Regions from separate parts of the Solibacillus sp. R5-41 genome, predicted to be linked through region 2. Evidence: a T-box and tRNA genes for the amino acid it is inferred to sense, from the RefSeq annotation. Region 2 holds a T-box; the other holds one or more tRNA genes.
What was found. The T-box of region 2 lies ahead of trpS (tryptophan--tRNA ligase). A T-box ahead of a tRNA ligase gene usually reads a tRNA of that ligase, here a tRNA-Trp.
Positions count from the first base shown of each region.

Region 1: it has a tRNA-Trp gene. The T-box ahead of trpS (tryptophan--tRNA ligase) is inferred to sense a tRNA for this amino acid. The anticodon was not compared.

Region 1 covers NZ_CP024123.1:3,714,235-3,720,744, forward strand. The annotation lists gene CSE16_RS18395 (spore germination protein) at 1-986, opposite strand, end outside; gene CSE16_RS22090 (DMT family transporter) at 1,443-1,673, shown strand; tRNA gene CSE16_RS18410 (tRNA-Leu) at 1,692-1,773, opposite strand; tRNA gene CSE16_RS18415 (tRNA-Cys) at 1,824-1,897, opposite strand; tRNA gene CSE16_RS18420 (tRNA-Gly) at 1,920-1,994, opposite strand; tRNA gene CSE16_RS18425 (tRNA-Gln) at 2,008-2,082, opposite strand; tRNA gene CSE16_RS18430 (tRNA-His) at 2,111-2,186, opposite strand; tRNA gene CSE16_RS18435 (tRNA-His) at 2,234-2,309, opposite strand; tRNA gene CSE16_RS18440 (tRNA-Trp) at 2,342-2,415, opposite strand; tRNA gene CSE16_RS18445 (tRNA-Tyr) at 2,427-2,510, opposite strand; tRNA gene CSE16_RS18450 (tRNA-Thr) at 2,517-2,592, opposite strand; tRNA gene CSE16_RS18455 (tRNA-Phe) at 2,610-2,682, opposite strand; tRNA gene CSE16_RS18460 (tRNA-Asp) at 2,705-2,780, opposite strand; tRNA gene CSE16_RS18465 (tRNA-Met) at 2,784-2,858, opposite strand; tRNA gene CSE16_RS18470 (tRNA-Val) at 2,876-2,951, opposite strand; tRNA gene CSE16_RS18475 (tRNA-Glu) at 2,974-3,048, opposite strand; tRNA gene CSE16_RS18480 (tRNA-Ser) at 3,067-3,158, opposite strand; tRNA gene CSE16_RS18485 (tRNA-Asn) at 3,167-3,241, opposite strand; rRNA gene rrf (5S ribosomal RNA) at 3,256-3,371, opposite strand; rRNA gene CSE16_RS18495 (23S ribosomal RNA) at 3,497-6,423, opposite strand.
Region 2 covers NZ_CP024123.1:719,584-726,093, reverse strand. The annotation lists gene mecA (adaptor protein MecA) at 364-1,011, opposite strand; gene spxA (transcriptional regulator SpxA) at 1,728-2,126, opposite strand; T-box leader at 2,554-2,771, shown strand; gene trpS (tryptophan--tRNA ligase) at 2,830-3,819, shown strand; gene fabF (beta-ketoacyl-ACP synthase II) at 4,086-5,330, opposite strand; gene CSE16_RS03250 (beta-ketoacyl-ACP synthase III) at 5,379-6,314, opposite strand.

The DNA.
Region 1 (6,510 bases), 1.3 Mb from region 2:
ATCGCGAATGCAAAAAAACGAAGGAGTCTAATAAGACTCGCAATATCCGCATGTTGGTAGTAGTCGTCTGAAGATTGAAAAAATTGAACAAATAATGCTGGAACAATTAGGACAAATGGTGTTCCATCTACCAAAATGGCTATGCGTCCCTCCAATAATGCTGCAGCTACTACATCCGAACGTTCCGTATTGAATATAGTTGGGAAAGGTGAATATGGTGTATCCTGAATCAATTCCTCGATATTTCCACTTTCAAGAATCCCGTCAATATCTATTTTATCCAAACGCAAACGGACTTCTTTCACTATTTTATCATTTGCAATTCCTTTGATATACATCATGGCAACATTCGTTTTCGTACGTTTTCCAATAACTTTTGATTCCATCCAGAGATTTGGGTCTTTCAGTCTTCTACGAACTAATGCGGTATTTACACGCAAATTTTCGGAGAATCCTTCGCGGGGTCCTCTTACTACCACTTGGGCTGTTGCTTCCGTTACTCCACGCTCAACCCAATACCTATTGGAAATGATTAAACCTTGGGCATATCCATCGATTAAAAGAATCGTATCCCCCGATAAAAGTCCAGTAAAAAGCACTTCAAAATTAGTTATTTCTTTAATTTCTCCTACTGTCATGGCATAATCTTTTAAAATGCTAATAAGATTTTGTTCAGGAGATAGCTTTTTCTGTAATTCGGTCCCTTTGATATCTAGCATGAGCGTTTCCAAAATAAAATTTTGTAATGAGGTTGTATCGGTTAATCCATCTGTATAGAAAATACCGGCTTTAATTGTTTCTTCTTTTCCAATTCGAATTTCTCTAATGATAATATCCGAGCTTTTTCCAAGTGAATCTTTTATTATTTGTATATTTTCTTGAAGGTTTGTTTTTAATTCGTTTGCTGAACTTGTCTCCATCATTTGACTAGCTGAAATAGAATTTGAATGCATTTTAGAATTACTTTTCTTTCTGAAAAAGCCCATAGACTACCTCACATTTACTTTTTATTTTTTTGTCGTTCTATATTAATTTTATTTATTACTTTCCTAGTTAGGAATATATTTGATTATCCTTAAACTTTTCTATTAAGAATGTTGATAAGAGATGGATTTTCATTTTCTTGAGCATGAGGAAACTCCTTTCAACTGAAAAGTCTTAAACACATATTTTTTCTAAACTAAATAAATCATACTACTATTATTAAATAGCAGGATTTTTTCGACAAAACTTCTAATTAAGGGACAAAAAAAGTAAATGGAAAAATACACTTCCCATCTACCAAAATATTAAAATACTGCAGTAATTAATAAAGCTTTCGTAAACACTGTACACCCATGGTTGGCTCGGAAGTAAGGAAGGCCGTATCAATAAGGAAAAAATATTTGCTGTTACATCAATGATAATAGCGCTTATTTTAGTTAACAAGGAGGTCTAAAAAGATGGGGATATTTATGATTCTATTTACTTTACTTGGTGGTATCACATTGAGCGCACAATCAGCTATTAATGGTACATTTAGCCGTAAAGCGGGAACAATTGAAATAACATTCTTAATCTTTGTAACTGGTTCTATGTTTTTAGCTCTACTCTATCGCATTCCTGAAAACAGAAAAAACCCACAAACCCTGATATATCAAGGTTTATGGGCTTTCAAATGTTTCTTATCTTGACTAAAAAACATCTAAATATACCGATAGTCGGGGTCGAACCGACACTCCTCACGGAACGCGATTTTGAGTCGCGCGCGTCTGCCAATTCCGCCATATCGGCAAAGCAAAAAAAAGGAATAAAAAAAACCGGAATAACCGATTTAAAGTATATGGAGGCGGCAACCGGATTTGAACCGGTGGTAGAGGTGTTGCAGACCTGTGCCTTACCACTTGGCTATGCCGCCATATATTATATATTTATAGTTTTGGAGCGGAAGACGAGGTTCGAACTCGCGACCCCCACCTTGGCAAGGTGGTGTTCTACCACTGAACTACTTCCGCAAATATAAAAAAATGGCTGGGGAACCTGGATTCGAACCAGGGCATGACGGAATCAAAATCCGTTGCCTTACCGCTTGGCTATACCCCAATAAAGGTAATTTAAATTTTATAAGAAATGGGGCGACTGATGGGAATCGAACCCACGAATGCCTGAACCACAATCAGGTGCGTTAACCACTTCGCCACAACCGCCATTATAATATCTTACTTGAAAATTAATATTTTAAAAAAAAATAGAATGGGGCGACTGATGGGAATCGAACCCACGAATGCCTGAACCACAATCAGGTGCGTTAACCACTTCGCCACAACCGCCACTATATTATTTTGTTTACTATTTGATTAATTGGCAGGGGCAGTAGGAATCGAACCCACACTGACGGTTTTGGAGACCGTAGTTCTACCTTTAAACTATGCCCCTGTAATTAAAAATGGTGGTGGGGGACGGATTCGAACCGCCGAACCCTAAGGAGCGGATTTACAGTCCGCCGCGTTTAGCCACTTCGCTACCCCACCGAGTAATGGTGCCGGCGAAAGGAGTCGAACCCTCGACCTACTGATTACAAGTCAGTTGCTCTACCAACTGAGCTACACCGGCAAATTAAATTTATAAAGTGGGTCAGGACGGAATCGAACCGCCGACACTTAGAGCTTCAATCTAATGCTCTACCAACTGAGCTACTGACCCATAATTATGTATAAGTTATAAATGGCGGTCCCGACCGGGATCGAACCGGCGATCTCCTGCGTGACAGGCAGGCATGTTAACCGCTACACCACGGGACCATTTGGTTGCGGGGACAGGACTTGAACCTGTGACCTTCGGGTTATGAGCCCGACGAGCTACCACTGCTCCACCCCGCGATAATACTATTTATTTATGGTGGAGGATGACGGGCTCGAACCGCCGACCCTCTGCTTGTAAGGCAGATGCTCTCCCAGCTGAGCTAATCCTCCATGCTGGATACTAACTATTTAATGGTGACCCGTACGGGATTCGAACCCGTGTTACCGCCGTGAAAGGGCGGTGTCTTAACCGCTTGACCAACGGGCCATTAAAACTATTATAGTCTGGCGGAGAGTAAGGGATTTGAACCCTTGATGCAGTGTTATCCGCATACACGATTTCCAATCGTGCTCCTTCGACCTCTCGGACAACTCTCCAAGAAGATTGGCTCCGAAGGTAGGACTCGAACCTACGACCAACCGGTTAACAGCCGGTTGCTCTACCACTGAGCTACTTCGGAATAGTTTTATGTTAGCCTAGCGATGTCCTACTCTCACAGGGGGAAGCCCCCAACTACCATCGGCGCTAAAGAGCTTAACTTCCGTGTTCGGTATGGGAACGGGTGTGACCTCTTTGCCATCATCACTAGACTATTTTAAAAGACAAGATTTATTATATCGTATTTACTAATGAAAATCAAGTCTTTATTAGTAAAAAAATAAATTTTATTCTTTCAAAACTGGATAAACGTTTCATTGAAAATGTGCAATAAATTGTGGTTAAGTCCTCGACCGATTAGTATTCGTCAGCTCCATATGTCGCCACACTTCCACCTCGAACCTATCTACCTGATCGTCTTTCAGGGGTCTTACTTACTTGCGTAATGGGAAATCTCATCTTGAGGGGGGCTTCATGCTTAGATGCTTTCAGCACTTATCCCGTCCACACATAGCTACCCAGCGATGCCTTTGGCAAGACAACTGGTACACCAGCGGTGTGTCCATCCCGGTCCTCTCGTACTAAGGACAGCTCCTCTCAAATTTCCTACGCCCACGACGGATAGGGACCGAACTGTCTCACGACGTTCTGAACCCAGCTCGCGTACCGCTTTAATGGGCGAACAGCCCAACCCTTGGGACCGACTACAGCCCCAGGATGCGATGAGCCGACATCGAGGTGCCAAACCTCCCCGTCGATGTGGACTCTTGGGGGAGATAAGCCTGTTATCCCCGGGGTAGCTTTTATCCGTTGAGCGATGGCCCTTCCATGCGGAACCACCGGATCACTAAGCCCGTCTTTCGACCCTGCTCGACTTGTAGGTCTCGCAGTCAAGCTCCCTTATGCCTTTACACTCTACGAATGATTTCCAACCATTCTGAGGGAACCTTTGGGCGCCTCCGTTACTCTTTAGGAGGCGACCGCCCCAGTCAAACTGTCCGCCTGACACTGTCTCCTACCCCGTTAAGGGGCATGGGTTAGAAGTTCAATACAACCAGGGTAGTATCCCACTGACGCCTCCTTCGAAGCTGGCGCTCCGAGATCTCTGGCTCCTACCTATCCTGTACAAGTTGTACCAAAATTCAATATCAGGCTACAGTAAAGCTCCACGGGGTCTTTCCGTCCTGTCGCGGGTAACCTGCATCTTCACAGGTACTATAATTTCACCGAGTCTCTCGTTGAGACAGTGCCCAGATCGTTACGCCTTTCGTGCGGGTCGGAACTTACCCGACAAGGAATTTCGCTACCTTAGGACCGTTATAGTTACGGCCGCCGTTTACTGGGGCTTCAATTCGTAGCTTCGCTTGCGCTAACCACTCCTCTTAACCTTCCAGCACCGGGCAGGCGTCAGCCCCTATACTTCACCTTACGGTTTTGCAGAGACCTGTGTTTTTGCTAAACAGTCGCCTGGGCCTATTCACTGCGGCTCTCGTGCGCTTGCACGCTCAAGAGCACCCCTTCTCCCGAAGTTACGGGGTCATTTTGCCGAGTTCCTTAACGAGAGTTCTCTCGCACACCTTAGGATTCTCTCCTCGACTACCTGTGTCGGTTTGCGGTACGGGCACCTCTCACCTCGATAGAGGCTTTTCTTGGCAGTGTGAAATCAGGAACTTCGTCCATACGGACTCGTCATCACAGCTCAACGTATCAGTGTGCGGATTTGCCTACACACACGCCTTACTGCTTGAACAGAGACAACCAACGCTCTGCTTACCCTATCCTACTGCGTCCCCCCATTTCTCAAACGGTGAGGAGGTGGTACAGGAATATCAACCTGTTGTCCATCGCCTACGCCTATCGGCCTCGGCTTAGGTCCCGACTAACCCTGAGCGGACGAGCCTTCCTCAGGAAACCTTAGTCATACGGTGGACGGGATTCTCACCCGTCTTTCGCTACTCATACCGGCATTCTCACTTCTAAGCGCTCCACCAGTCCTTCCGGTCTGACTTCAACGCCCTTAGAACGCTCTCCTACCACGCATCCATACGGATGCATCCACAGCTTCGGTGAATCGTTTAGCCCCGATAAATTTTCGGCGCAGCGTCACTCGACCAGTGAGCTATTACGCACTCTTTAAATGGTGGCTGCTTCTAAGCCAACATCCTGGTTGTCTAAGCAACGCCACATCCTTTTCCACTTAACGATTACTTTGGGACCTTAGCTGGTGGTCTGGGCTGTTTCCCTCTTGACTACGGATCTTATCACTCGCAGTCTGACTCCCGTGTATAAATATCTGGCATTCGGAGTTTGTCTGAATTCGGTAAAGCGAGATGCCCCCCTAGTCCAAACAGTGCTCTACCTCCAGTATTCTCAATCACGAGGCTAGCCCTAAAGCTATTTCGGAGAGAACCAGCTATCTCCAGGTTCGATTGGAATTTCTCCGCTACCCACACCTCATCCCCGCACTTTTCAACGTGCGTGGGTTCGGGCCTCCAGTAAGTGTTACCTCACCTTCACCCTGGACATGGGTAGATCACCTGGTTTCGGGTCTACGACCACGTACTAATTCGCCCTATTCAGACTCGCTTTCGCTGCGGCTCCGTCTCATCAACTTAACCTCGCACGTAATCGTAACTCGCCGGTTCATTCTACAAAAGGCACGCTATCACCCATTAACGGGCTCTAACTACTTGTAGGCACACGGTTTCAGGATCTATTTCACTCCCCTTCCGGGGTGCTTTTCACCTTTCCCTCACGGTACTGGTTCACTATCGGTCACTAGGTAGTATTTAGCCTTGGGAGATGGTCCTCCCAGATTCCGACGGAATTTCACGTGTTCCGCCGTACTCAGGATACATTCAAGAGGGAATGAGGTTTCACTTACAGGGCTTTTACCTTCTATGGCGGGCCTTTCCAAGCCGCTTCAACTATCTCATTCTTTTGTAACTCCGTATAGAATGTCCTACAACCCCAAAGAGCAAGCTCTTTGGTTTGGGCTCTTCCCGTTTCGCTCGCCGCTACTCAGGGAATCGAATTTTCTTTCTGTTCCTGCAGGTACTTAGATGTTTCAGTTCCCTGCGTCTGTCCTCAACACGCTATGTATTCACGTGAAGATACTATGTGATTAAACATAGTGGGTTCCCCCATTCGGAAATCTCTGGATCAAAGCTTACTTACAGCTCCCCAAAGCATATCGGTGTTAGTGCCGTCCTTCTTCGACTCCTAGTGCCAAGGCATCCACCGTGCGCCCTTATTAACTTAACCAATAAGTTACACTTACTCAAATGAGTAAGATTTTAAAAGATTGCACGATCAATTTCTTGATCATTTTTTTATTGCTTTCAATGTCGT
Region 2 (6,510 bases):
CATTTCAACTTACGAAACATTACTTTTGTCAAAGTTTCATTTTGCATGACTATTTTTAACGAAAAGTAAAACTTGCGCGTTGAATATTCATCGCATTTCAATATGAAACTAACATTATATTAGGAAGAAAATGATTAGAAGGTTCGGTTGGTAGAATTTTAAACAGAGGGAGTTGATTGGAATGTAAGGGGCCGTGCCCGCGAAAAGCGTCCGGATTAGAATGTAAATCAACGCCCCCCTTTTTGGTAAATTTTTAAAAGAGGGATTCTTTAGTTCAATTTATATAGACAAAAAAACACACACCGTTTTGAAATGAATCAAAACAGCATGCGTTTGCAGTTAGCTAATGAATCTATTCACGTACTAAAAATAGGTTGTCACTGTTTCAAAACAGTCTTCAGGAATAATAACCTCACCATATTCTACCAATCGGTGAATAGTCATTTTAGAAGCTGATAAATATTCACTACATAATGCAATGATATTTTTCGCTTCTTGCTGATCTAAATCAAATAAATCTACAAACAAGTAATAGTACCCTTCGCATTGATACAGTGCTGACTTAACACCAAATAATGATGCGCGTCTTGCAAGCGGAACTAACTCATCAATATCTTTAAAACGGAATCGTGCATTTTCAATTGGTTCCTCATCTTTGCTTGATTTACCAAGAGAATTAAAAAGCGCTTCTTCCATATCTGTTAATTGGTCTGCTATATCATGACTTTCTTCAAAAGGGCCTACCATTGATGAAGCATCGGAGTCATTATTGACAGATGCGCGTGTTACTACAACTTCTAAGCCAACTTCAGATGCATTTATGTGAATCCAAATAGGACCTTCTAAATCAAAGTAATCTTCCGTATTAACCTCGCCAATAACGTCCCAGAAAAGTTCTTCCCCTTTTGCACGATTATACCAAATTTCCTCACGACTATAGCCGCGATCCTCGATATCACTATACGTAATAAAAAGTTTTAACGTATTTTCATTAATGCGTTCGATGTCCATTAGACTTCAACTCCTTTCACAGTCACTCATAGAACTACACATTGTATTATCAATTACACCTCGGCGTGTAATTGCGTCCAGTCAATTTTTCTACTGAACGAAAAATAACCAAATTTATTTCACTTAAAGTGCAATGCAAATCCATACTGCTCTACAAAAACTGAGCTAAATACCCTATTTTACAGAAGTAGGATATCTATAATTCTATTGTATGATGGATTGCATCAAAATGAAAAGGAAAAACATTGTTGAGCCGAAATTATTTGAATACTTGAAATTGTATTGTACCTTCACATAGAAATCAAGATTGAATCTTTTCATTTCCATTATTTAAGGAGTTATTCAAATTGGACATTTATTCGATTTTTTTAGGTAATTGTTGTTTTTCTATTCAAAGTAAGTAGTTGGGACCTTACTCCATTTAATCAATTACGCCGAGGCTAACTCTTGTCCAAATTTTTTTGAACAGCTAAAAAAATCGGTAGCATCCGCTGGGGGCTTTGTGTTAACACCATGTTGATACACAGGCGTTGCTGCAGGAGGCGGCGCTCTTAGCTTTAGCACCCCTTATTCACTCGAGATTTGAACCCCCACTGATTGAAGGACACACTTGACATATATTCGGTGGGAAATGAATACTGAAGCAAGTTAATGCAGGATAAAAAAAGATGTTACAGCAGCAAATTTGCATGAGTAACATCTGTCATAAAATTTATTTAGTTAACCATTCTCTGCGCTTCTTGTAGTTGGTAAGCACGAACTTTACGAGGTAGGAATCGACGAATTTCATCTTCGTTATAACCTACTTGTAATCGTTTTTTATCTAAAATAATCGGACGACGTAATAATCCTGGATATTCTTGAATAAGCTCATATAACCGTTGTAGGGGTAAATTTTCTACATCTACATTTAGTTTTTGGAAGATTTTTGATCTCGTTGAAATAATTTCATCTGTGCCATCTTCTGTCATACTTAAAATTTCCTTGATCTCACTTATTGTAAGTGGTTCAGAAAATATATTACGTTCTGTATACGAGATATCATGCTCTTCTAACCATGCTTTCGCTTTTCGACATGAAGTACAACTTGGTGAAGTAAATAATGTTACTAACATTGTCTCACTCCCTCTCCTCATTAAATCAAATGTTGACGAATTAATCGTTAATTTAGAATTAATTTAATTTAAGATTATGCTTCCATTATACAGGAAAAGGTACCGTTTGAATATACATTGTCAATAAATAAACACAGGTTTACACCAAAAAAATATGCACACTTTTTCTCTAAAAAACACATTTCCTATAGCATTTATGTGTTACATCAAAAAATACCTACAACGCGGATTCTGAAAACGTCCATTGCAACCTTTTTTTCTCAATTATAAAAATCAATTGAGAAAAAAGTATCAGTTCAAAGGAATTATCCTAATGAAAACTTTTCAGTAATCTTACTATTACCATTTTTAATGTTTTTTATTCAAAAAAAGAAAGAAAACATTTGCAATTTTTCTAAAATGTACGATATAATCACTTTCAATATTATGAAAAACGATGACGAAGAGTAGTACATTTAATCCAGAATGTAAAGAGAGTCTGTGGACGGTGCGAACAGATCATTCATTAAATGGAATGGACTTCCGAGTTAGCTTTATGAACCATTTTCTCAGTAGTAAAGCTCGAATCTTCACGTTACGAAGAAGAGTGGCTAATTTTTTGGCAAGCTGGGTGGTACCGCGGATTTTACATCATTCGTCCCTTCTATTTTTAATAGAGGACGCATGATGTTTTTATTTTGTCCAAATTCGAGGAGGTATTTTTATGAAAACCATTTTTTCAGGCGTACAGCCAACAGGAACGATTACACTAGGCAATTACATCGGTGCGATTAAACAATTCCCTGCACTACAGGATGAGGGGAATGCGATTTACTGCATCGTTGATCAACATGCGATTACCGTTCCACAAGACCGTTTAGAGCTACGTAAAAATATTCGCTCATTAGCTGCAATGTATATTGCTGTAGGGATTGACCCAACTAAATCAACACTATTCATTCAATCCGAAGTACCTGCACATGCTCAGGCAGGATGGATTTTACAATGTGTCGCATCAATTGGTGAGTTGGAGCGCATGACGCAATTTAAAGATAAATCACACGGAAAAGAATCTGTTTCCGCAGCACTTCTAACTTATCCGCCGTTAATGGCCGCTGATATCCTTTTATACAATACGGAGATCGTACCTGTTGGAGATGATCAAAAGCAACATATCGAATTAACTCGTGACTTAGCCGAGCGCTTCAATAAACGTTACAATGATGTATTAACGATTCCAGATATTCAATTACCAAAAGAAGGCGCTCGCATTAAATCGTTGCAAGAGCCTACGAAAAAAATGTCGAAATCTGATCCAAACTTAAAGGCAACAATTCGTCTACTTGATACAGCGAAAGAAATTGAAAAGAAAATTAAGTCAGCGGTAACGGATTCTGAAGGTATTGTAAAATTCGATATTGAAAACAAACCAGGTGTTTCAAATTTATTAACAATCGAATCTGCATTATCAGGTATTTCCATCCCACAATTAGAAAAGAAATACGAAGGTAAAGGTTACGGTGATTTTAAAGCTGGTGTTGCAGAAGCGGTAATTACTCATTTAACGCCTATTCAAGAACGTTATAACGAATTAATTGATTCACCAGAACTTGATACCATATTAGATGAAGGTGCTGTAAAAGCAAATGCTATTGCTTCAAAAACGCTTAAGAAAATGGAGAACGCGATGGGGTTAGGGAGAAAACGACGATAAACATAATCCCTAAAGTACTAATCGCTAAATAAATTTCTACACTATTTAATATGTACAACAATACAGCACGCCATGAATAACCGAGTGTGCGGTAATTTAAGTACAAGATGATATTACTAACGGACATGACACAAATTCCATAACAAAATAAAAATATGACAAAGCGTGCGATTGACACCATCCTTTGTACAACTATACGAAAAAACAACGTGCATCATGACTGTGCACGTTGTTTTTCATTTTCATAAGTACATTCTTTTAGGAAATTAAGCTTCTGAATATTTTTTGAATAATAGGCAAGCGTTATGACCGCCAAAGCCTAAAGAATTGCTTAATGCGTATTCAATCGATGCTTTTCGTGCCTCATTCGGAACATAATCTAAATCACATTCCGGATCTGGGTCATGTAAATTCATCGTCGGTGGTAAAATACCCTCTTTTAACGCCATTAACGTAAAGATTGCCTCAATACCACCAGCTGCACCTAATAAATGGCCGGTTACACTTTTTGTTGAACTCATTGCCAATTGGTAGGCATGCTCACCAAATACAGTTTTCACCGCTTGCGTTTCGAATAAATCGTTATATGGTGTACTTGTACCGTGTGCATTAATATAACCAACTTGTTCTGGTGCAACGTTTGCATCATTTAATGCCATCGCCATTGCACGTGCAGCACCTTCACCATTTGGAGCTGGCGCTGTAATATGATGGGCATCACCAGTCGCACCATAGCCGACTACTTCACCATAAATTTTCGCACCGCGCGCTTTAGCATGCTCTAACTCTTCCAAAATTAAAATCCCTGCACCTTCACCAATAACGAAGCCATCACGATTTTTATCAAATGGACGAGAAGCTGTGTTGACATCTGGGTTTAATGATAATGCTGTGTTTGAACTAAAACCAGCAATGGCCATTGTCACAATCGGCGCTTCTGCCCCACCTGTAATCATGACATCCGCATCACCACGTTCAATGACTTTAAACGCATCACCGATTGAATTTGTACCAGATGCACAAGCTGTTACAGAGCAAGAGTTGACACCTTTTGCGCCAAGATAAATAGATACTTGACCTGAAGCCATATCTGGTATCATCATCGGTACGAAGAATGGACTAACACGACGTACACCGCGCTCTTGGAATGTTAAAAACTGCTGTTCATGCGTTTCCATACCGCCAATTCCTGAACCAATCCAAACCCCCACTCGTGGAGCCATTTCTTCAGTAATTGTTAAATCTGCATCCTTTGCTGCCATCATAGACGCCGCAATTGCGTAATGTGTGAAGCGATCCATTTTGCGCGCTTCTTTTTTCTCGACATAATCTTCTATATTAAAGTCTGTTACTTCTGCCGCAACAGAAACAGTAAATTTACTCGTATCTACACGTGTTAATGGGCCTACACCTGATTTACCTGCAACTACATTTTCCCATGCTTGTTCGGCACTATTTCCAACTGGTGTTACGGCGCCAATACCTGTCACAACTACTCGTCTTTTTTCCATCATTCTATTCTCCTTTTACTTGATTATTTGCTCGATTTTGGTATGTTCTTATTTTCCCCATTTAATTGCTAAGGCACCCCATGTGAGTCCTCCACCAAAACCAACAAGGACAACGATATCATCATCTTTTATTTTTCCTGATTCAAGATCATCCACAATCGAAATACCAATGGATGCGGCAGAAGTGTTGCCGTACTTATGAATCGTTTTAGACATTTTTTCTTCTGGTAAGTCTAGACGTTCGCGCGCAGCTTCCATAATACGAATATTCGCCTGATGGGGCACTAAATAATCAACATCTGCCTTTGTTAGTCCCGCTTTTTCAATAACACTTAAAGCCGATTCTCCCATTTGACGAACGGCAAATTTAAATACTTCGCGTCCATTCATAAAGATATTGCTTTCTTCATCTATCTTCAAATGCTTTCCGCCTGTACCATCCGCGCCAAGCTCAAAAGATAAAATCCCTCTACCTTCTGAAACTTTCCCAATTACCGCTGCACTAGCCCCATCACCAAATAATATAGCTGTATTACGGTCGTTCCAATCGACAATTTTCGATAACTTCTCAACACCTACTACTAATATATAGTCATAGCTATTATTGTTAATAAACTGTTGAGCGATTGTCGTTGCATAAATGAACCCTGAGCATGCTGCTGAAATGTCCATTGCGCCACAATTAGAAGCACCTAACCGTTCTTGAATTTGGCATGCAACACTTGGAAAGTTTTGATCTTGCGTAACCGTTGCCACGATAATTAATCCAACTTGCTGTGCTGTTATTCCTGCATTTGCTATTGCTTTTTCTGCTGCTTTATATGCTAAATCAGATGTTTCTTCACTTTCTGCAATATGACGCTGTTCAATTCCAGTTCGAGTACGAATCCATTCATCTGATGTATCTAATATTTTTTCAAAATCAAAATTTGTCATTATTTTTTCAGGTACGTACTTACTAATCCCGATAATCCCTGCATTCATTTTGTATCCCCCTTGGATTTCTATCCCATCCACCTTTATTTCTTACACTAATAATTAGTATCTGGTCTTAATTATAGACCATAACTTTTCTGAAAACAATAAAAAAATCTCACTTGGTTAAGTAAGAGAAAGTTAAATGACCTTGCACAAAGCACAAAGATGAGTCATCCAGATTTGTGCTAACATTGTCTGTGTG